DNA from 3 places in the Allocoprobacillus halotolerans genome. Region 3 is predicted to be linked to each of the others. Evidence: a T-box and tRNA genes for the amino acid it is inferred to sense, from the RefSeq annotation. Region 3 holds a T-box; the other regions hold tRNA genes.
What was found. The T-box of region 3 lies ahead of leuS (leucine--tRNA ligase). A T-box ahead of a tRNA ligase gene usually reads a tRNA of that ligase, here a tRNA-Leu.
Positions count from the first base shown of each region.

Region 1: it encodes a tRNA-Leu, which carries the amino acid that the T-box ahead of leuS (leucine--tRNA ligase) is inferred to sense. The anticodon was not compared.
Region 2: it encodes a tRNA-Leu, which carries the amino acid that the T-box ahead of leuS (leucine--tRNA ligase) is inferred to sense. The anticodon was not compared.

Region 1 covers NZ_CP101620.1:360,308-367,560, forward strand. Annotated here, with positions in the region: gene NMU03_RS02255 (ArsR/SmtB family transcription factor) at 1-295, opposite strand, end outside; gene NMU03_RS02260 (non-canonical purine NTP pyrophosphatase) at 451-1,032, opposite strand; tRNA gene NMU03_RS02265 (tRNA-Gly) at 1,360-1,432, opposite strand; tRNA gene NMU03_RS02270 (tRNA-Leu) at 1,436-1,518, opposite strand; tRNA gene NMU03_RS02275 (tRNA-Lys) at 1,526-1,600, opposite strand; tRNA gene NMU03_RS02280 (tRNA-Thr) at 1,608-1,683, opposite strand; tRNA gene NMU03_RS02285 (tRNA-Val) at 1,692-1,767, opposite strand; tRNA gene NMU03_RS02290 (tRNA-Glu) at 1,771-1,846, opposite strand; tRNA gene NMU03_RS02295 (tRNA-Asn) at 1,854-1,929, opposite strand; gene NMU03_RS02300 (hypothetical protein) at 2,014-2,355, opposite strand; gene NMU03_RS02305 (aminotransferase-like domain-containing protein) at 2,402-3,601, opposite strand; gene NMU03_RS02310 (hypothetical protein) at 3,710-4,048, shown strand; gene NMU03_RS02315 (hypothetical protein) at 3,965-4,669, opposite strand; gene NMU03_RS02320 (MerR family transcriptional regulator) at 4,666-4,929, opposite strand; gene NMU03_RS02325 (amino acid ABC transporter ATP-binding protein) at 5,007-5,750, opposite strand; gene NMU03_RS02330 (amino acid ABC transporter permease) at 5,759-6,481, opposite strand; gene NMU03_RS02335 (transporter substrate-binding domain-containing protein) at 6,485-7,253, opposite strand, start outside.
Region 2 covers NZ_CP101620.1:2,268,368-2,275,620, reverse strand. Annotated here, with positions in the region: gene NMU03_RS13405 (HAD-IC family P-type ATPase) at 1-257, opposite strand, end outside; gene NMU03_RS13400 (hypothetical protein) at 284-361, opposite strand; gene NMU03_RS13395 (hypothetical protein) at 391-765, opposite strand; tRNA gene NMU03_RS13390 (tRNA-Ile) at 892-968, opposite strand; tRNA gene NMU03_RS13385 (tRNA-Met) at 1,009-1,085, opposite strand; tRNA gene NMU03_RS13380 (tRNA-Phe) at 1,111-1,186, opposite strand; tRNA gene NMU03_RS13375 (tRNA-Asp) at 1,191-1,266, opposite strand; tRNA gene NMU03_RS13370 (tRNA-Met) at 1,270-1,346, opposite strand; tRNA gene NMU03_RS13365 (tRNA-Ala) at 1,465-1,540, opposite strand; tRNA gene NMU03_RS13360 (tRNA-Pro) at 1,548-1,624, opposite strand; tRNA gene NMU03_RS13355 (tRNA-Arg) at 1,639-1,715, opposite strand; tRNA gene NMU03_RS13350 (tRNA-Leu) at 1,811-1,899, opposite strand; tRNA gene NMU03_RS13345 (tRNA-Cys) at 1,905-1,979, opposite strand; gene ltrA (group II intron reverse transcriptase/maturase) at 2,250-3,566, opposite strand; gene NMU03_RS13335 (prephenate dehydrogenase) at 4,092-4,532, opposite strand; gene NMU03_RS13330 (NAD(P)-binding domain-containing protein) at 4,630-4,920, opposite strand; gene NMU03_RS13325 (nicotinate phosphoribosyltransferase) at 4,880-6,415, opposite strand; gene NMU03_RS13320 (hypothetical protein) at 6,538-6,618, opposite strand; gene NMU03_RS13315 (FMN-binding protein) at 6,585-6,893, opposite strand; gene NMU03_RS13310 (LysM peptidoglycan-binding domain-containing protein) at 6,947-7,213, opposite strand.
Region 3 covers NZ_CP101620.1:2,800,228-2,807,480, reverse strand. Annotated here, with positions in the region: gene NMU03_RS16650 (M42 family metallopeptidase) at 1-155, shown strand, start outside; gene NMU03_RS16645 (patatin-like phospholipase family protein) at 155-997, shown strand; gene NMU03_RS16640 (S1C family serine protease) at 1,109-2,218, shown strand; gene NMU03_RS16635 (hypothetical protein) at 2,368-3,117, shown strand; gene NMU03_RS16630 (hypothetical protein) at 3,120-3,518, shown strand; gene sspI (small acid-soluble spore protein SspI) at 3,524-3,715, opposite strand; gene NMU03_RS16620 (M48 family metallopeptidase) at 3,776-4,441, shown strand; gene NMU03_RS16615 (TrmH family RNA methyltransferase) at 4,515-5,159, shown strand; T-box leader at 5,206-5,415, shown strand; gene leuS (leucine--tRNA ligase) at 5,451-7,253, shown strand, end outside.

The sequences.
Region 1 (7,253 bases), 490 kb from region 3:
AAAAAATAATTTTTCCTTCACGTCTAAATTTAATTAACTTACTATCCTTTAAAACTCTTAACTGATGACTGACTGCTGATTGACTCATTCCTAAAATTTGAGCAATATCACCAACGCATAATTCACTTTCAAATAATGCATATAAAATTTTAATACGTGTCGTATCACCAAAAACTTTAAATAAATCAGCCAATTCATAAAGATATTCATCATCCGGTTGTTTATCCTGAACTCTTTTGACAACATCTTCATGGACAGCCAGAAAATCATTTTGATTATCTTCTTGTCTATTCATAGCATCTCTCCTTTTGAATATATGAACATCTTTTCATATATAAATATATACTATCTCTATATCCTTGTCAATGTCTTTTTATAAAAAATATATAAAAAGCCCCCTCAATTAGAGTGCTTACATTTCTCTATAAACAAAAATACTTTTTTATAAAATCAATACATTCTTTTTTCAAATACAAATCCCATTGTTTTCATATCTTCATCAGTTAAATCAGTATAATATTTTTGGGTAATGGGATCAATTGTGATTGTATCTAAGGGATTTCCTCTATGAGGATGCTTGAATATTTTTGATGTCAGAATAAAAGCATCTTCTTTGATTTCAATTGTATTTAATCCTTTTTCACTCATAAGAGCCAAACCGGTAATATAATAACCAATTGTTTGTCCACCAATAGATTCAATAAGATGAGTATAATATTCAATCATTTCATCAACAGATAATTCTTGACCATTAACACGTCTAACAAATAATCCTGGTTGTTTGTCTTCCGGTATATTTTCAATATATAATCCTGAATCAGCACCAATTGTAGGAATATGTGTATATTCAAAATATGCCTGTGCTTTTTTGATTGCATTTTCAATTGCACTCTGACCATCTTCTACGATTTCTAATTGAATTCCTAAATCTTTCGGTGTCACAATTTCTATTGGTAAACCTTCTAATCTCCTTTTCATATTGTAGATTTTAGAATGATTGTGCGTTGCATATAATAATTTTATCTTCTTCATCTCCTGCCTTTTATTTTAGCACTTTCCTTTATTTATTAAAAGTCAGGAAATGAGAACATATCCGAAATCACGTTTTTACATTTTTAAATACATATATAATGATAGTAACTTTAACAAAACAATTGACTTATCTTTTGATTAATAGTATTTTTTTGTAGAAAAAGAGTATACTCTTATAGGTATGTTTTCTTGCCTCTTGTGGCGAGATGTGCAGATTGATGCGGAGCCATGTCCCTTTCTTTGTTATTTTATTAAAAAAGATTGAATTTTATAAGAATAAAAAACTCTAAAACCTATATAAAAAATGGCTTTAGAGTATCTTTTAAATGGAGCGGGTGATGGGAATCGAACCCACGTAGTCAGCTTGGAAGGCTGAAGTTCTACCATTGAACTACACCGCAGATGGTGCGGATGACAGGACTTGAACCTGCACGCCGAAGCACTAGATCCTAAGTCTAGCGTGTCTGCCAGTTTCACCACATCCGCATGTAAATGGTGACCGCAGGCGACTCGAACGCCTGACCCTCTGATTAAAAGTCAGATGCTCTACCTACTGAGCTAGCGGGTCATAAATATGGTGCCGGCTAAAGGACTTGAACCCTCAACCTACTGATTACAAGTCAGTTGCTCTACCAATTGAGCTAAGCCGGCATAAAAAATGGTGGAGGTTAACGGGCTCGAACCGCTGACCCTCTGCTTGTAAGGCAGATGCTCTCCCAACTGAGCTAAACCTCCATATGGTGACCTGTACGGGATTCGAACCCGTGAATGCATGCGTGAAAGGCATGTGAGTTAACCGTTTCTCCAACAGGCCACAAAAATGGCGCTTGAAGTAGGACTCGAACCTACGACCGATCGGTTAACAGCCGATTGCTCTACCAACTGAGCTATTCAAGCATATTTCATATTGCTCAAATATATTATCATATCATATCTCTGAATGCAAGTCTTTTTTTAAAAAAATAGAAGTCTTTGCGACTTCTATAAAAACTCTCCATTTTTACCCCAATTTTCAAATTCTTCAATAGAGAGATATTGTTGTTGAACAGGTATTTTTGTAATACGTTCTACTTCTTTTAATAATTTTTCAGCAAATTCTTTTTTATATGCATATTCTGTTGTATGAAAAAGCTGACATGATATTTTCATACAATCCATTTCCTGTCCTCTAAAATACATCACTTGGTTATCTTCTATATGAATCATCAAATTTTCTTCCTTTTTTTGAGGTAAGATAGAAATGAGTTCTCCAGCACTTTCTTTCAATGCTTTTTCTTGATTTAATGTTAGTGTTTTTGTTGTTGTAAATGTTATATACGGCATACAATTTTCCTCCCATTTATCAATTATATATGAATCAACTTAAAAATTATGACGAAATTTTTGACATTTCATAAGTTAATTCACCCAATATTTGAACACCTTCAATAATCTTTTCATCAGTTGGTGTCGAATAATTCATTCTAAAGCTATGACACTCTTTTGAATCATCATCTAAAAAGGCATTACCTGGTACAACAGCCACATTTTTTTCTAATGCTTTTTTGACAAATGTCAACATATCAATGCTTTCTGGTAAAGTAACCCAAATAAACATTCCTCCTGTTGGAATCGTATATTGAATTGAAGGATGGAAATGTTTCTTCATTTCATCTACCATTAAGTGACATTTCTTTTTATAAATCATTGAAATCCTATCAATATGAGCATCCATATCATAATCATGAAGATAACGAGCCATGACCTTTTGTGCCCAAAGATTTGAATGAACATCACTAGCTTGTTTAGCAACCGTCATTTTTTGAATAATCGCTTGTGGTGCTATACAACAGGCAATACGCATACCCGGAGCAATAATCTTAGAAAGACTGGCTGCATAAATGACCAAACTATCTTCATCCATTGATTTTATAGATGGCACAGCTTCTCCAGCAAATCTTAAATCCCCATAAGGATTATCTTCTAAAATCAAAACACCATATTCTTTCGCAAGTGCTAACACTTCTTTTCTGACTTCTAATGACATTGTCATTCCTGTTGGATTTTGAAAATTAGGTATCAAATACATAAATTTAGGTCTTGGTTCCATTGATAAAGCTTGTTTTAAGTCTTCTAAATCCAATTGTCCATCTTTATATTCAATACCTCTTAAAACAGCTCCTAATGATTTAAAAGCATTTAAAGCTCCTAAAAAACTTGGATTTTCACAAATCACAACATCACCTTCATTACATAAGGTTTTCGCTGCAAATTCCATAATCTGTTGTGAACCAGAAGTAATAATCATTTGGTCCCCATCTTTTGTCACTTGTTCATAACGATTAAAAAACTTCGTTGCCTCTCTAAGTAATTCCTGATCACCCTCAGTAATTCCATACTGTAAAATACTGATGGGTTCATTTTTTAATAAATCAGCTGATATTTTTTCAATTTCTTTAACTGGAAATGCCTCTGCTGAAGGATTTCCACCAGCAAAACTAATCATATTGGGATCAGCCGTTGCCTTTAATATTTCCCTAATCGCAGATGCTTTGACATTTGACATACGTTTTGCAAATTGATATTCCATCATAAAACCCCCTTATCATATGTTTTATTATAAACCAATTTTGTGATAATAACTAGATATTTATGAAAACAAGATATATAATAGAGATAGAGATAGGTGGTGATAATTATGCAAGTGATTGTAGTTGTTTTAAATAAACTTGATTGCTTAGATGATTTACTTGCAAATTTAAAAAGAGCAGGTGTGCGTGGGGGAACAATTATCGAATCGACTGGAATGATTAAAAGCATAGATGATTCTGATGAAAGTTACTTACTTGGTTCATTGCGTTTATTCTTAGAAAATCCTCGTCCTGAAAGTAAAACAATTTTCTTTATTGTTGATGATGGTCAAGTAGATTTAGTAAGAAAGACAGTGGATGATTCAGTGGGTGGTATTGATAATCCAAATACAGGTATTGTTTTTGGACTTCCATTGACATTTGCAGATGGTTTGATGAAAAAATAAAGCTTCGACTTTATTTTTTCTTAGCCGAAACTTTGCATCATAATAAAGATTTAATTCTTGACAGACTCTTTGATTCAAATCTATCAAGCGTTGATAATAATAAGCATAATCCTGAGACAAATCACACATGGCAGGTAATAAAATATCATAATAGCCACTATTTCTTAATCTTATTTTCATTTTTCTTTGGGGATAGGATAATATGCGATACCACCATTTCTGTTGTAATTGATAGTTTTGTAAACATAACTGTTTCATTTTATCAGAAACATCCTCTTGTTCTAATAATTGATTCTTATAAAGATTAACATCATGCCATCCTTGTTTAAGCTGTTGTGTATTGGTTTTTGATAAAAAGAAAAGAATGCGATAGAAAAAAGGTATCTTTATTTCAAAATGATTCCAGAAATCAAGAATACGTAAATAAGCTTCCTGTTGTTTTGATGTTTGAATTGTCACATGGAGGTAGCTTTCAAAATGTTCATAAAACATTTCAAAAAATGGTTGAGGAATACTATCTTTCATGACTTGATAAATATCAGTTATACATCCTGTATATTCTTGCTGATTGTTTTCAATATAGTTATACATCTGTTTTAAATTCTCTTGCATATAAGTCATTTGTTTTTGTCTTTGTTGATATATTTTTGTAAGTCGTCTTTTTTTGAATCTTCGTCTAAATCCAATAAATAACGAATATCCTCAATACTTATATCAAAGCTACGATACATCACAATTTCTTGAATCCTTTGAACATCTTTCTCACTAAATTCACGATAACCATTTTGATTTTTATGAGTCTTAATCAAATGTTGTTTTTCATAATAATAAATTGCTTTTTTTGTGATATGACAAGAATCACAAATTTCCTGTATCTTCATCTTCATCACCTCCATCATTATCATAAACTATCCTCTTAGGGCATAGTCAACAAAAAAAGTATCCCGAAAGATACTTTTTAATCATTTGTTTTTAAATAACGTTTTAAGAAAGTACGTGTACGCTCTTCTCTTGGATGTTCAAAAATATCTGTTGGTGTTCCTTCTTCTACAATCACACCCTGATCCATAAACACCACATGTGAAGACACATCTTTCGCAAATTCCATTTCATGTGTTACCACAATCATCGTTAAACCTTCATTCGCTAATTCTTTCATGATAGCTAAAACATCGCCAACCATTTCAGGATCCAATGCACTTGTCGGTTCATCAAACAAAAGGACTTCCGGACTCATGCATAAAGCTCTAGCAATCGCTACCCTTTGTTTTTGTCCTCCTGATAATTGCACACTGCTTTGATTTGCAAAACTTAACATCCCGACTTTTTCTAAATATTTCAAAGCCATTTGCTTGGCTTCTTCTTTACTACGTTTTAAAACTTTCATCTGTCCAATCATACAGTTTTCTAAAACTGTTAAGTTATTAAACAAATAAAACCCTTGAAATACCATTCCCACACGAGAACGATATTGATTGACATGAAAACCACGCCCTAAAATATCTTCTCCATGAAACAAGATATGTCCATCATCTAATCTTTCTAATAAATTGATACAACGTAATAATGTTGATTTCCCACTACCACTTGAACCAATAATTGTAACAACTTCACCTTTATGAATATCAAAATTAATATCATGCAAAACTTCTAAATGTTTAAAACTTTTCTTTAAATGCTGTACTTGAATAATTGCTTCCATATAATCTCCTAACTACAAAAATCCTTTGTTTGTTTCACTGTATTCATTCTTTTTTCAATATAATTCAAAATAAAGGTGCTGATTGTTGTTAAAAAGAGATAAATGATTGCTGATACCAAAAATGTTTCAATATATTTATAATTTGATCCAGCAACTGAAGTTGTCTGAAAATATAATTCTGTTACAGAAATAACATTCAACATAGAACTATCTTTAATATTGACAATCAACTGATTTCCAATTGATGGGAAAGTATTTTTAATTGCTTGTGGAAAAATAACAGAAACTAATGTTTGAGTTGTTGTCATACCAATACTTTTCGCAGCTTCTGTTTGTCCAACGTCCACAGATTGAATACCAGCACGAATAATCTCAGCCATATAAGCTCCAGTATTAATTGAGATAATAAATAAAGCAGCTGTCATTGAAGACCAATTAATCACTTGTCTTAATAAATGAAATATAAACATCGCCTGAACCATCATTGGTGTTCCTCTAAACACCCAAATATAAAAACCTGTTAATAATTTTCCAATACGTTTCAATACTTTGACAACGGTAGAATCATAGTCATTGATTTCAATAGCTCTCACTCCACCAGCAAGTAATCCAATCAAAAATCCACATACTGTTCCGACAATCGCAAACAGTAATGTTATCTGAACACCATAACTAAAGAGTGAAAAATTTCTTTGAAAGATCTCCCACGCTTTTGCAAAATCAATACGCATACATTATTCTCCTGCTGGCTGTCTTGTTACAGCATCACTCATTAATTGTTTTCTTTCATCTGTTGTAATCTTATCTAAAGAGGCTTGTACTTTTTTAAAGAATTCACTATCTCTTGTTCCTTCTTTTAAACCAATAGATACTGTTGTATCACATTCAAATCCTTTGCCTTCATCAAATTGAACAACTGTTAAATCATCATTAGCTGCTAAAACACCTTCAGCAACTGCCATTTCAGCTGTAATACCATCAACATCACCTTGTTGTAAAGCAACAACCATTTCTGGATAAGTTGCTTTTGGTGTCACATGGTTGACACCTTTGATTTGATCAATGACATCATCATAATTTGTCCCTTTTTGTCCAACAACATTCTTTCCACTAAATTGTTGAATATCAGTAAATTTAGCTTCTTCACTATCTTTACGAACAATCATAATCATACCTTCACTATCATAATAAGGTTCTGTAAAATCAATACCTTCTTCTCTTGTTTCATCGGCTGTCATTCCCGCAATAATCGCATCAATTTCCCCTGATTCTAAGGCAACTGGTAGACCATCCCATGAAATCTTTTTAATGACAAGTTCCATTCCTAAATCATCAGCAATCTTTTTGGCAATCTGCACATCATATCCATCAGCATATCCAGCATTCCCTAAAGATACTGTCGTTTCACTTTCTTCACTAACTTGCCAGTTAAAAGGTGCATAACCACATTCCATTCCTACTACAAATTGTTCTTTTTCACTTGTTGCATTATTACTTCCACAA
Region 2 (7,253 bases), 530 kb from region 3:
GGAATCATTCCAATAACACCAGCTACTGTTTTAACAATAGCGCTTGCTAAATCATTAGGAAAAGCACTACGTTGTGAAAAATATAAAACCAATCCAACAGGTATAATAACAACACTTAATATTTTAATAACTTTTTCAATAGAATCTTTCATTTCTGAAGAAGCATTATTTTTATTTTTTGCTTTATGAACAAGTTTTGTAGAATAATTCTCATTACCCACACGAATAACTTTTGCATAGGCACTTCCAGCAACCACAAAACTTCCTGATAAAAGTTCATCATTTAGATTTTTTTAACTGGTTCTGATTCACCTGTCAATAAAGCTTCATTGACTTCCATCCCATGTGAATCTAAAACAATACAGTCACTTCCTATTTGATTGCCAGTTTCTAAAAAACGATATCATCTTTTACAAGTTCTTCAGTCGGAATAATCATTTCTTGTTGATCACGGATAACTTTTACTTTTTTAACTGTAACAACTGTTAACTGATCTATAATCTTTTTTACTTTTAATTCTTGATATATACCAATAAAAGCATTAATAAAAATAACAACCATAAATGTTAAATTCGTCCAACGTCCTGTTGAAATAATAATAGCTGCTAAAAAGAGATTTAAACAGTTAAAATATGTAAGAGTATGTTCTAATATAATTTGTTTTTTTGTTTTTGAAATATTGTCATGGGATATATTCATCAATCCCTGTTGTACACGTTGTTCAACTTGTTGATGAGTTAATCCCATTAATTTTATATTATCCATTCTATCACCTACTTCTCACTGAATATATCATATTGTTATGAAATATATATGAATATTAACAAAACCATTATAACATAAATAAGACTATAAAAAATAAAAACCTCAAGAATTGAGGTTAATGACAATTGGTGGACCCTGAAGGACTCGAACCTTCGACCGATCGGTTATGAGCCGATAGCTCTAACCAACTGAGCTAAGGGTCCGTATAAAATAAAAAGTGGTATTCACCACTACGATACTTAATGGTAGCGGGGAAGGGATTCGAACCCCCGACCCACCGGGTATGAACCGATTGCTCTAGCCAACTGAGCTACCCCGCCATGTAGTGAATCGTTTTTAAATGAATGGTGGTTCCGGCCGGAATCGAACCAGCGACACGAGGATTTTCAGTCCTCTGCTCTACCGACTGAGCTACGGAACCATAATGGCGGTCTGGACGGGGCTCGAACCGCGACCTCCGCCGTGACAGGGCGGCATTCTAACCAACTGAACTACCAGACCATTTGGTTGCGGGAGAAGGATTTGAACCAACGACCTTCGGGTTATGAGCCCGACGAGCTACCAGACTGCTCCATCCCGCGATATGAAATTAAATAAAATGGCGGAGGTTGAGGGATTCGAACCCCGCGGGACTTTCATCCCCTGTCGGTTTTCAAGACCGATCCCTTCAGCCGGACTTGGGTAAACCTCGCAACATAATGGTGGAGCTTAGCGGGATCGAACCGCTGACCTCCTGCTTGCAAAGCAGGCGCTCTCCCAGCTGAGCTAAAGCCCCATTACAATGGTCGGGAAGACAGGATTCGAACCTGCGACCCCCTGGTCCCAAACCAGGTGCACTACCAAGCTGTGCTACTTCCCGTTAACATAATTGATTGGCGCGCTAGGCAGGAATCGAACCCACAACCTCTTGATCCGTAGTCAAGCACTCTATCCAGTTGAGCTACTAGCGCCTCTTAACAGTGCCATTCAATAGTATCACATTTCATATTCAATTGCAACACTTTTTTTATTTTTTTCAACTCTTTTCAGAGCCGATTTTTATAACTGGTGCCCAGGGCCGGAGTCGAACCGGCACGGATTTTAAGGTCCGCAGGATTTTAAGTCCTGTGCGTCTACCAATTTCGCCACCTGGGCAACGATGGAGGTTCCAGCCGGACTCGAACCGACGATGACAGAGTTGCAGTCTGTAGCCTTACCAACTTGGCTATGGAACCAACTTCCTTAACTCGTTGCTCAAATAGTATATAATATTTTCCACATTTATGCAATACCTTTTTTTGTTTTTTTTATAATTCCCTTACTACATCTCATACTATAAATTATTTTTTCTTCTTTAATTCAATGTTTTTTCGTTTTATAAAAAATCATATTTTTTCACTTTTCTTTCCATAAATATAATCGAGTAGGAGAAAATAAATAATTTTATATTTATTTTCGACCTCTCACACCACCGTACGTGCCGTTCGGCATACGGCGGTTTAAATCTATACTGAAATATGTTTTAACTGATATTGGGCTACCATTGATGGTAGTCCTTTTCTATATAATAAATCATTAGTTATTCTTGTTTGAAGAAATGTACTTGCACATCTTGCATATGATTTTCGACTGTTTGCCCAAGTTTTAGCTTGCCATGGTAATGCCCCTAACTTTCTTAGTTGCTTTTCTCTATTTCCTATGGTTTTCCATTTCTTCCATAAGTACATACGTATCCTAAATCTTATTTGTGCATCTAGTTTTCTACAGACTTTTATAAAATTTCCAATACGGTAATAGTTAATCCACCCATTTACAAGTTGTCTTATCTTAAGTATTCTATATTCCCACGATACTGACCAACTTCTATTTGTTAGTCTCCTTAGTTTTGTTTGCAGTGTTGCGATAGATTTCTCATGTGGTTTTGCTTTCCACATAGATGAAAAAGAGTCATAATAGAATCCAAATCCTAGATATTTAATATCATTAGGTTTGGAAACTTTACTTTTAGTCATATTTACTTTAAGTCCTAGTTTCTTTTCTATGAATTTACTAATGTTTTCCATTACTCTATCGGCGGCTTTACTGCTACCCACTAATATAATACAATCATCTGCATATCGTGTGAATCTTAGTCCTCGTGCTTCCATTTCCTTATCTAGTTCATTGAGAACTATGTTACTGAGTAGCGGACTTAGATTTCCACCTTGTGGTGTTCCTACGACTGACTCTTTATATTCATTATCAATCATAATCCCGCTTACTAGATATTTCCTAATTAGGGATACTATTTCTCCACTCTTTACATCTTTCATGACAAGTGAAATAAGTTTATCATGATTAACTGTATCAAAGAACTTTTCTAGGTCTATATCTACTATCCACTGATAGCCTTCATTCATATATTCCAATGCTTTGATGATTGCCATTTCGCAACATCTATTTGGTCTAAATCCAAAACTATTGTCACTGAATATTGGTTCATAGATAGGTATTAACACTTGGGCTATGGCTTGTTGGACAAATCTATCAAGTACTGTTGGCACTCCTAGATTTCGTATTCCGCCATCGGGTTTGGGTATTTCTACTCTTCTCACAGGTTGTGGCTTATATGTCTTGTTTCGTATACTGTCCTTAATTTCTTCTAGATGTTTATCTAAATAGTCTTTAAGTTCAGCTACTTCCATTCCATCTACTCCACTTGCACCTTTGTTTCGTTTGACTTGTGTAAATGCTAGTTCTAGATTAGTATCACTAAGCATTTCCTCAAGCAATGTGTTATCAGTTTTCATATTTTCGTTACCTCCATTTCTTTCGCTATCCATTATACTCACCTTCCCTACATTCTTCTTTCGGGTCTTCTAGTGTACTCGTCTATCTCCACGGTTTCGTATAATGAAATCAATTCAAAATTCAATAACTGATAGATTTATTCAGTCCTTCGCTCCATGACCATTACAGTCACTTCCTTACTACTACGACTTCTGCTGACTTCTCACTATTCGTTGTTACTGCTGTATCGCTAGTGAGACCTCCCGGGATAAGGTCATATCTCTTTCCTCCCATATATCCGCCACATTTACATATAATAGTCCTATTCCGCAACCTCTTATGACTTCGTGTTGTTTTGCACACTCGTCCCTATTATATGCCTGATGTGATTCGTGTTCCTCGGACCAGGACTTTGCCTCCATCTTCTTTCAGATTCCATCTCACGATAGACACCCTTGATATTGGCTAGTGGTTGGCAGTTGCGACATCGCCCCCCACAGTGGACTTTCACCACCTAGATATATGCCATGCCCGGCATACAAAAAAGAAGATTATTCATGCAATGAAGTCTCTTCTTTCTATTTTTCTAATTTCTCTCGTCGTCTAGAGGATTCTAAAAACTTAGCTTTTAAAGTTTTTTCATCACCATTAGCAATAGCTTGTTTTAACTGATCAAACTCTTTTTCAAATCGTTCCATTGATGCCAATAGATATTCTTTATTGTGGAAGAAAAGTTCTGACCACAAGTCTGCATTAATATTAGCAATTCTTGTTAAATCACGAAAAGAATCTCCAATATACTTTCCAGTTTCATATTTTTCATCATTACTATTCATTAAAGCAACTGCCAATGTATGTGGTAACTGAGAAGTAAATGAAATGATTTCATCATGATCATAGGGACTCATAATTTTGACACTTTTAAAACCTAACTTTCCAACAAATTGACGCATCCATTCAATTTTATCTAATTGATTGAATTCATGTTGAATGACAATATAATTGGCATTATAAAACACTTCTTGACTGGCATAAAGATATCCTTTTTCTCACGTCCAGCCATTGGATGACCACTGATATACTCGACATCTTTATCTATAATAGCCAATGCCTGTTTCAAAAATAAGATTTAATTCCAACCACGTCTGTCACAATACTACCTTTTTTAAATTGATGATTAGCAATAAATTCTAAAACTTTAGAAGGATACAAACAAATAATCGTTAAATCACTTCGAGCAATAATCTCATGTCCATCTTGGTATCCTTCTATAATACACCCCTCAGCCTTTGCCATTTCTAAAGTCTTTAAATCACAATCCACACCATATACATCATATCCTTTGCCTTTCAACGCTTTTACAAAGCTACCACCTATAACACCTAAACCAACAACTGTAATTATCATAAAACAAATCCTTTAAAAAGAAAGGACTAATGTCCTTTTTTCCTTTCGCTAACATTTTTAGCTTATAATCTAATAATTTTTGTGTCAAATCAACATAATACATATGAGGATATTCTAAACGGAAGATTTCATCCCATAATAGACGTTTCTGTTGCTCAGAATACTTTCTAATTTCATCTAATGAATAATGCGGATAGACATTCTTTCCTTCATCAAAAACAAGTGTCTGTAAAGGATGAATCTCATATGTACCAGCAAAAAGTGTTTTATGTTTCCAAGAATCTAATTGATGATAAATCGTTAAATCTTGATTTTCATCCAATATTTCATCATGGAAAGCAATAATATCAGCAATGGCTTTATTTGTTTCTTTTTCGATTAGACGATAGACTTTCTTAAATCCTGGATTCGTAATTTTTTCAGTATTTTCAGAAATTTTAATTTTAGGAATAATCTCTCCATCTTTTTCAACAGCAGCTAATTTATAAACGCCTCCAAAAACTGGTGAAGATTTAGAGACAATCATGTTTTCACCGACACCAAAAGAATCAATTTGAGCGCCTTGTTCCAATATTGAACGAATTAAATATTCATCTAATGAATTAGAAACAGTAATCTGACAATCATGTAACCCTGCTACATCCAACATCATTCTAGCTTTCTTTGTTAAATAGGCAATATCCCCACTATCTAAACGAATTCCTTTTAATCTTTTCCCCATTGGTGCTAAAACTTCTTCAGCGACACGAATAGCGTGAGGAACACCACTCTTTAAAGTATCATATGTATCTACTAATAAAACACAATTATCGGGATATGTTGTAGCATAAGCTTTAAAAGCCTCATATTCAGAATCAAAAGATTGGACAAATGAATGAGCCATTGTTCCTAAAACCGGCATATGAAAATCTTTTCCAGCTGATACTGTAGCACTTCCAACAACACCGCCAATATAAGCTGCTCTTGCTCCGTAATGAGCCCCATCATAACCTTGTGCACGTCTAGCACCAAATTCCATGACAGCACGTCCCTTGGCCTCTTGAACAATACGTCTTGCTTTTGTTGCAATTAAAGATTGATGATTAATTGTTACTAACAAAAATGTCTCTATTAATTGTGCTTCAATTAATTTTGCCTTCACAGTAATTAATGGTTCATAAGGAAATACAGGTGTTCCCTCTTTGACTGAATAAATCGTTCCAGTAAAACGGAAATTTTTTAAATAAGTGAAAAAATCCTCATCAAAAACATTTAAAGATCTTAAATATTCAATATCTCCATCACTAAAATGCATATTTTCAATAGCTTCAATCAATTGCTGTAAACCAGCAAAAATCACAAATCCACCTTGATCAGGATTTTTACGATAAAACATATCAAAATAAACAATTTCATTCTGTTTTCCTAATTTAAAATAATTATATGACATCGTCAATTCATAAAAATCCATAATTAAAGTAATATTTCTTTCACGACCAACATAGTTTTCTTCCATTATTTAGCCCCCTATCATTTTCATTATCATATACCATTTTTTATAAAAAATAAAGACTTATTCTTCCTAGATAAAAAAAGTAGCTACATTTTTTTGTAACTACTTTCGACAAATAAAGAATATCAAGATTCATTTTTGGCTTTTTCATAAGCTTTCGCAACAGCTTCTTTCAACGCCTGTGATGATTTGGTTGCCCCAGAAATTGTATCCACATCATAATGATTTTTTCTTTCATTGTTTCAATCATTTGTTCTAAAGCTACACCACCAATAGAAGGTGTTTCATTATGTTCTTTAATAACAATATCTTGAATTTTATCATCTTTTAATGTTGTTTCAACTTCAAATTCGCCACCATATCCCATCGCCGTTGTTGTATAAGTGCCATCTTTATATTGGGTTTTCTTTTCTTCTGTTGGCTTTTCATTTGAGCATCCATACAACAAAGCAACCATAAATAGGATGATTATTTTTTTCATTTTCCAAACCTCCTATTTATAGTTTTTGCTTAATTTCAAATCTTATGCATTTTTTAAAAATATAAATCATAGGTTTCTCTTTGATAAGGTTGTGGTATTGGTGGAACTTTTTGAAAAACAATTGGAATCAACAATTGCTGGTGAGGATGAATTAACAAATCATCATCCAATTGATTCATTGCTTGAATCCATGCCACCTCACTATTTAAAGTTTTTGCAATACGATAAACATTATCTCCTTTATGAACCGTATACAAAACAATTTCTCCAACACGTGGATTCACAATTCTTTCATCATCATACATATATGGATTATACATCATTATCACTCCCAAGATAATGTATGTGTATTCTCACAAA
Region 3 (7,253 bases):
TGAACTTAACAGTTTCCATTCCTACACGTTATATGCACTCTCATTATACAATGGTTCATCTTGATGATTTTGAAGCAACTGTTGACATGCTTGTTCATTTCTTAAAAACATTCGATGAAAGTATGTATCAACAAATGTTGGAGGATAAACGTTAATGGGAGCTTTAATTTTAGAAGGTGGCACATTTCGCCCGATTTTTTCAAGTGGTGTGATGGATGCCTTAAATGATCATGATATTGATTTCCCTTATGTGATAGGCGTATCCGCAGGTATTACTGATGGTTTTTCTTATGTATCTAAACAGCCTTTACGTAATTATCATATTTTAATGAATCATCGTCATGATAAACGCTATGTAGGTTTACGTAATTATATCCATGATCGTAGTTTATTTGGATTACGTTATGCTTATGAAACGATTCCTCAAGACATTTATCCTTTTGATTGGGAAACATTTTTAAATAATCCAGCTCAAATAAGAGTGGGTGTCACTAATGTAGAAACAGGACAATGTGAATATTTAGATGGTAAAGAATTGGATCGAAAATGTACAATGTTGAAAGCTACTTGTGCCATTCCTTTTGCTTTTCCAGTGATTTCATTAAATGGGAAAAAATACTATGATGGTGGTATCTGTGATCCTATTCCAGTCAAAAAAGCGATGGCAGATGGACATGAGAAATTGTTAATTGTTTTAACCAGACCCAAAGGTTATCAAAAGACATTATCTAAAGCCAATATTGTTGCAAGTCGTCTTTTAAAAAGAAAATATCCTAACTTGGTACAGCCATTATTGACAAGACATCTTTTATATAATGAAACTATTGCTTATTGTGAACAATTAGAAAGAGAAGGAAAAGCACTGATTTTAAGACCACATGAAGAATTTCAAATTGATTCTTTTGAAAAAGACTTACAAAAGATAGATCGTCTTTATCATTATGGTTATCAACTTGCAATAGATTATATGGAAGACATCAAAAAAATATTAGAATAGACATTATTTTGACATTTTCACACACTTTTAAAATAATGTTGAGGTATTTCTATATTATGATAAAGCTATAAAAAGAAATCATCGGATGATGAAAGAAAGGAAAGATTGATGATGAAACATATGAATAAAAATAAAGTTTTTAAATTTGTGGTTGTGCTTTTATTGATTGTGTCGTTAGGGTGCAATGGGTTTTTAATGTATAAAGTTTTAGGAGAAAATCAAGGTAGTCGTTCTTCAGACTCGGGAACAGCTGTTCAAAATGTGAATTATGATGTAAAATCTGATTTAACAGAAATTATCGAAAGTGCCAAAGAATCTTCAGTAGGTGTAGCTGTTTATCAAAACAATCAGCTTGCTGGTAGTGGAAGTGGTGTTATTTATAAAGTTGATGGTAAAACAGTTTATGTGATTACAAATCATCATGTTATTGAAAATGCTCAATCTATTGAAGTCATTTATGCTAATGGGGAATCAGTGAAAGCCCAGTGTTTAGGTAGTGATGAATATGGTGATATTGCCGTTTTAAAAATGACAGTTAATTTTGAAGTTTCAGCTTTTAAAGTTGGAGATTCTAATCTGTTAGAGGCTGGGGAACCTGTTTTAGCAGTTGGAAGTCCATTAGGTATTGAATATGCTGGAACTGTCACTCAAGGAATTGTTTCTGCTCCATCAAGAACAGTTTCTGTCGACTTAAATGATGATGGTCGTGAAGACTGGGATATGAATGTTATTCAAACAGATGCAGCGATTAATCCAGGAAATAGTGGTGGTGCTTTAGTCAATGCGGCTGGTGAACTTGTCGGTATTACTTCTATGAAATTAGCTTCTGAAGAAGTTGAAGGTATGGGATTTGCGATTCCAATTAATGATGCTTTAAAATTAGTAGAAGAAATTATTGATACTGGAAAAGTCAATCGTCCTACAATTGGTATTTCAGCTTTATCATTGGATAGCTATTCTTCATATGAATTATATATGTATCGTATTCAAACAAATTTAAATAAAGGAATCTATGTAGCTGATGTGCAAAGTAACTCTCCTGCCAGCAAAGCAGGTATTAGAGCAGGCGATGTTATTACACAATTTGATGGTCAAGAAATTGAATCTTATAAAGATTTCTTAACACAGCTTTATTCTAAAAATCCAGGAGATACGGTAAAATTAACGGTTAATCGTAATGGTTCGACATCTACTGTCAATGTCACATTAGGTTCTTCTTAAGGAAAGAGAAAAGTTCTTTCCTTTTTTTATAAAGAATATATAATGGGTGTTGGTGATTATATGAATAAAGAAGTCAAAAAACAATTCACTTTGTCATTTATTTTACTGGCATTTTTAATTGCAACGCTTTTTTCTGGTATCCTAATTTTATGTTTCATACCTATGTTGAAAAGGTCGATTATCAATATTGTATGCATGGTGAAAATGAGGAATTGATCATTGATGGTTATGAATTTTATCAAAAAGGCAAAGTACAAGGCTATGGTCGTGGACGTATCACAGCAGTGCAACCACAGTTTTTTAAAAAGAATGATGAGATGATTGTCACACTGATTTTAAAAGATGAGTCATTGAGTCAAATGCTCAAGATTGAAAATGATAATCAGGTGGTTTATTTAGAGGAACAAACGGGTAAACATATTTTTGATGAACAAAGCATTCAAAATGCTAAGTTACAAATAGAAATTCAAAGACAGAACAAATCTGTTTATCATCAAACGATTGAGATGAAAAATCAAGATATGTCAACCTATACTTCAGCGAATAAAGATTATACTTTAACCAATATTTATGTCACAAAGAATTGGTTGAAGACAGGAGCTTTTTCATGTAAAGACCAAGAACTAGCAAAAAAATATCCTTATATGATCATTAATTATCTTTACATTAAAGATAAAACACAACAAGATCAAATTAATGATTATGAACGTTTTGTTTATTTAAAAGGAAAAACAGAAGATTTTTTAAATGGTCAAATAGAAGATATTGGTTATTATGATGGTGTTGAATCTTTATTAGATATGCAATTATGCTGTGTCATTACATTAATGAAAAGTGAAGATGATATAGAACCTTATACTTTTATGTTACCTTTAAATCCTGTACGTAAAGGAGAATAACAATGGCTACACAAAAAGATAAAATAACACTCTATATGTTTAGAAATGCTTTTTCTACTCTTGTCATTGCTTTTGTATCTTTTATGATTTCATTAATTTCATATTATGAGTGTTCATTTGTTGAAGCAGTGCAACGTTTATTTTTAGTTAATATTTATACAACCTTATATTTTTTATTGTTATGGTTATTAGATTATATGATTTTTGAAATTTCAAAAATCATATATGATACTTATGAATCTATTTTAACTTATAAATTATGTCTTATTTTATGTATTATCGCAGTCATTATATATTGTGTTCCGATGATGGATTTATTTCAATGGAATTTTATTTTCTTATGTTTATTTATTGCTTTAAGGCAAGTGAAACAATTATGGATTCATAAAAAAAGACCATAAATGGTCTATAAAAGAGAACTTAGATTTTGTAAGAATTGTTGTTTAGAAACCGAATCTAAAGAATTATAGTATTGTTCAAAGAGAACACCTAAACCAACTAAAATGGTTTCTTCTTTAGATGCAATACCCTCATCTATGGTTTCTTGCAGTTGTGCAGGTGAAAATCCTTTAAGATTCATTAAAAGTGCTTCACGCATTTTTATCAGTCCTTTCTTATATAATATGGGATATTTCACGGGTTTTATACAAGGAGATTTATGAAAGAATATCAAATGCAATTAAATGATGAGATTGTGACTTATCAGTTAACTTATAAACATATTAAAAATGTTCGTATGCGTGTACGTGATGGTCTTTTAGTCATTAGTGCACCTTATGGAACACCTCAAAAATATATTGAAATGATGATTTATACATATCGTCAACGTTTATTAGACCAGATTCATGCTTATCAACCTTATTTTCAATATGCAGAAAATGGCTTTGTTTTGATTTTTAATCAACGTTATCACCTGGTTATCAGAGATGTGGGAATCAAACGATGTCAATTTCATGGGACTGATTTGTATGTGTATCATCATGATATTCAATCATGTGTTGAAAAGGAATGTCAAAGATTATTACGTGAATATATTGAAGAAAGAGTTATTCATTATTTGGCTCATGATTTTGATTTAGATATGCCTCATATTGATATCAAAAAATATAAAAGTCGATGGGGTAGTTGTTATTATAAGGAACAACGTATTTCTTTTCATTTAGGTTTAATCCATTTGGACAAAGAGTTGATTGATTATGTGATTGTACATGAGTTATGTCATTTTATTTATCATGATCATTCTGCTTTGTTTTATCGGGAAATCGCCAAGAGATTACCAAACTATCAACAATTACAAAGACGTTTAAAGGGGAAACATACATGATTACATCTATTCAAAATGAAACAATTAAAAAAATAATGAAATTAAAACAAAAAAATATCGTGATGAACAGGATTTGTTTCTTGTTGAAGGGTATCATTTGGTTGAAGAAGCAAGAAAGGCAGGGTGTATTCAAACCATCTTGACAACACTTGATGAAAGCTTTATGGAAGATACACTGTATATTTCTCAAAAAGTGATGGAAAAAATAGCTTTTACCAAAACACCTCAACCGATAATGGCTGTTTGTACAAAGAAGCCTCAGGCTATAAAATTTAATCAAGAACGCTATCTTTTATTGGATAATATACAAGATCCTGGAAATTTAGGAACGATTATTCGCAGTAGTTTGGCTCTAGGATATGACCAGATTATTATGTCACCAGATAGTGTGGATTTATATAATGATAAGGTCATTCGTGCCACGCAAGGAGCATTGTTTCAAATGCCTATTTGTCAAATGGAGTTAAAAAAAGCGATTGAATTATTGCATCATCATGATGTGATTGTCTATGGGACATCTTTACATGAGGCATTGCCTATTTCTCAATATCAACCTCAAAAACATATGGCATTTGTTTTAGGAAATGAAGGACAGGGTGTTTCACAAAGTGTATTAGAAGCTTGTGATCATGCTTTGTATATTCCTATTCAAAGTATTGAATCATTAAATGTGGCAATTGCTGGAACGATTGTGATGTATCATTTTCCTAAAATTTAAGAAAAGATTTGCAAAATATAAAACATATGATATAATATTCTATGTTCTAAATTCTATGAAAAGGAGTAGTAGTTACAAATACTTTCAAGAGAGTCTGTGGTTGGTGTAAACAGATAGGTTATGTAATGAACTCGCCTTGGAGATACAAAGATGAATGAAGTAGTTTTTGTCGTTACGCTGCGTTAAAGTGTTGAGAGCATATATGATATATTTCATATATGAACTAAGGTGGTATCGCGATAAAGTCGTCCTTAGAGGGACGGCTTTTTATATTATAAGGAGGGATAAGTGATGTCATTTGATCATCAGGCCATTGAAAAGAAATGGCAAAAATATTGGGACGAACATCAAACTTTCTATACTGATGTTTGGGATTTTTCAAAACCAAAATACTATGCTTTGGATATGTTTCCATATCCATCTGGACAAGGGTTGCATGTAGGACATCCTGAAGGTTATACAGCAACGGATATTATATCAAGAATGAAAAGAATGCAGGGATATAATGTTTTACATCCTATGGGATTCGATGCGTTTGGATTACCAGCTGAACAATACGCAATTAAGACAGGAAATCATCCTGAAGGATTTACACGTAAAAATATTGAAACATTTACAACTCAATTAAAAATGTTAGGTTTTTCATTTGACTGGGATAAATGTGTTTCTACTTGTGATCCAGATTACTATCATTGGACACAATGGATCTTTAAACAACTTTATGAAGATGGATTAGCTAAAAATATCGATATTCCTGTCAATTGGTGTGAAGAATTAGGAACAGTTCTTGCGAATGATGAAATCATTGATGGAAAAAGTGAACGAGGAGGTTATCCTGTTGTTAGAAAAAATATGAAACAATGGGTGATTGATATTCCAGCATATGCTGAAAAATTATTAGCAGGATTAGAAACAATTGATTGGCCAGAATCAACAAAAGAAATTCAAAGAAACTGGATTGGAAAATCTATTGGGGCCCATGTTCATTTTCAAGTGGATGGACATGATGACAAGTTTACAGTATTTACAACACGTTGTGATACTTTATTTGGAGCAACATATTGTGTTTTAGCACCAGAACATGAATTGGTTACAAAAATTACAACACCAGAACAAAAAGAAACTGTTGATAATTATGTTAAAATTTGTGCAACAAAATCTGAATTAGAACGTACTGAATTAAATAAAGAAAAGACTGGTGTGTTTACGGGTGCTTATGCGATTAATCCAGTGAATCAAAAGAAAGTTCCAATCTGGATTTCAGATTATGTTTTAGCTGGATATGGAACAGGTGCAATTATGGCTGTACCGGCACATGATGATCGTGACTGGGAATTTGCGAAAAAATTTGGAATGGACATTATTCCAGTGCTTGAAGGTGGTGATGTCACAAAAGAAGCATGGACACAAGATGGAACACACATTAATTCTGATTTCTTAAATGGAATGAATAAAGAAGATGCGATTGAAACAATGATTCAATGGTTGAGTGAACATGGATGTGGGGAAAAGAAAATTAATTATCGTTTAAGAGAATGGATTTTTGCTCGTCAAAGATACTGGGGTGAACCTATTCCAGTTGTTAATTTTGATGATGGAACTTCAGTTGCTTTATCAGATGATGAGTTACCATTGATTTTACCACCATTGGAAGATTATTCTCCATCTAAGAGTGGCGCTTCACCACTAGATAAGGCAACTGACTGGGTCAATGTGACAGTGGATGGAAAACAAGGAAAACGTGAAACAAGTACAATGCCTGGAAGTGCTGGTAGCAGCTGGTATTATATGCGTTATATTGATCCACATAATGAAAATGCGATTGCTGATAGAAAGTTATTGGATCATTGGTTACCTGTTGATTTATACGTTGGTGGACCTGAACATGCTGTTGGACACTTGCTTTATTCTCGTATGTGGAATCGTTACTTATATGATAAAGGATATTTATCTCATCCAGAACCATTCCAAAAACTTTATCATCAAGGGATGATTTTAGGTTCTAATGGTGAAAAAATGAGTAAATCTAAAGGCAATGTCATTAATCCTGATGATATTGTCAAAGCTTATGGTGCTGACACATTAAGAGTTTAT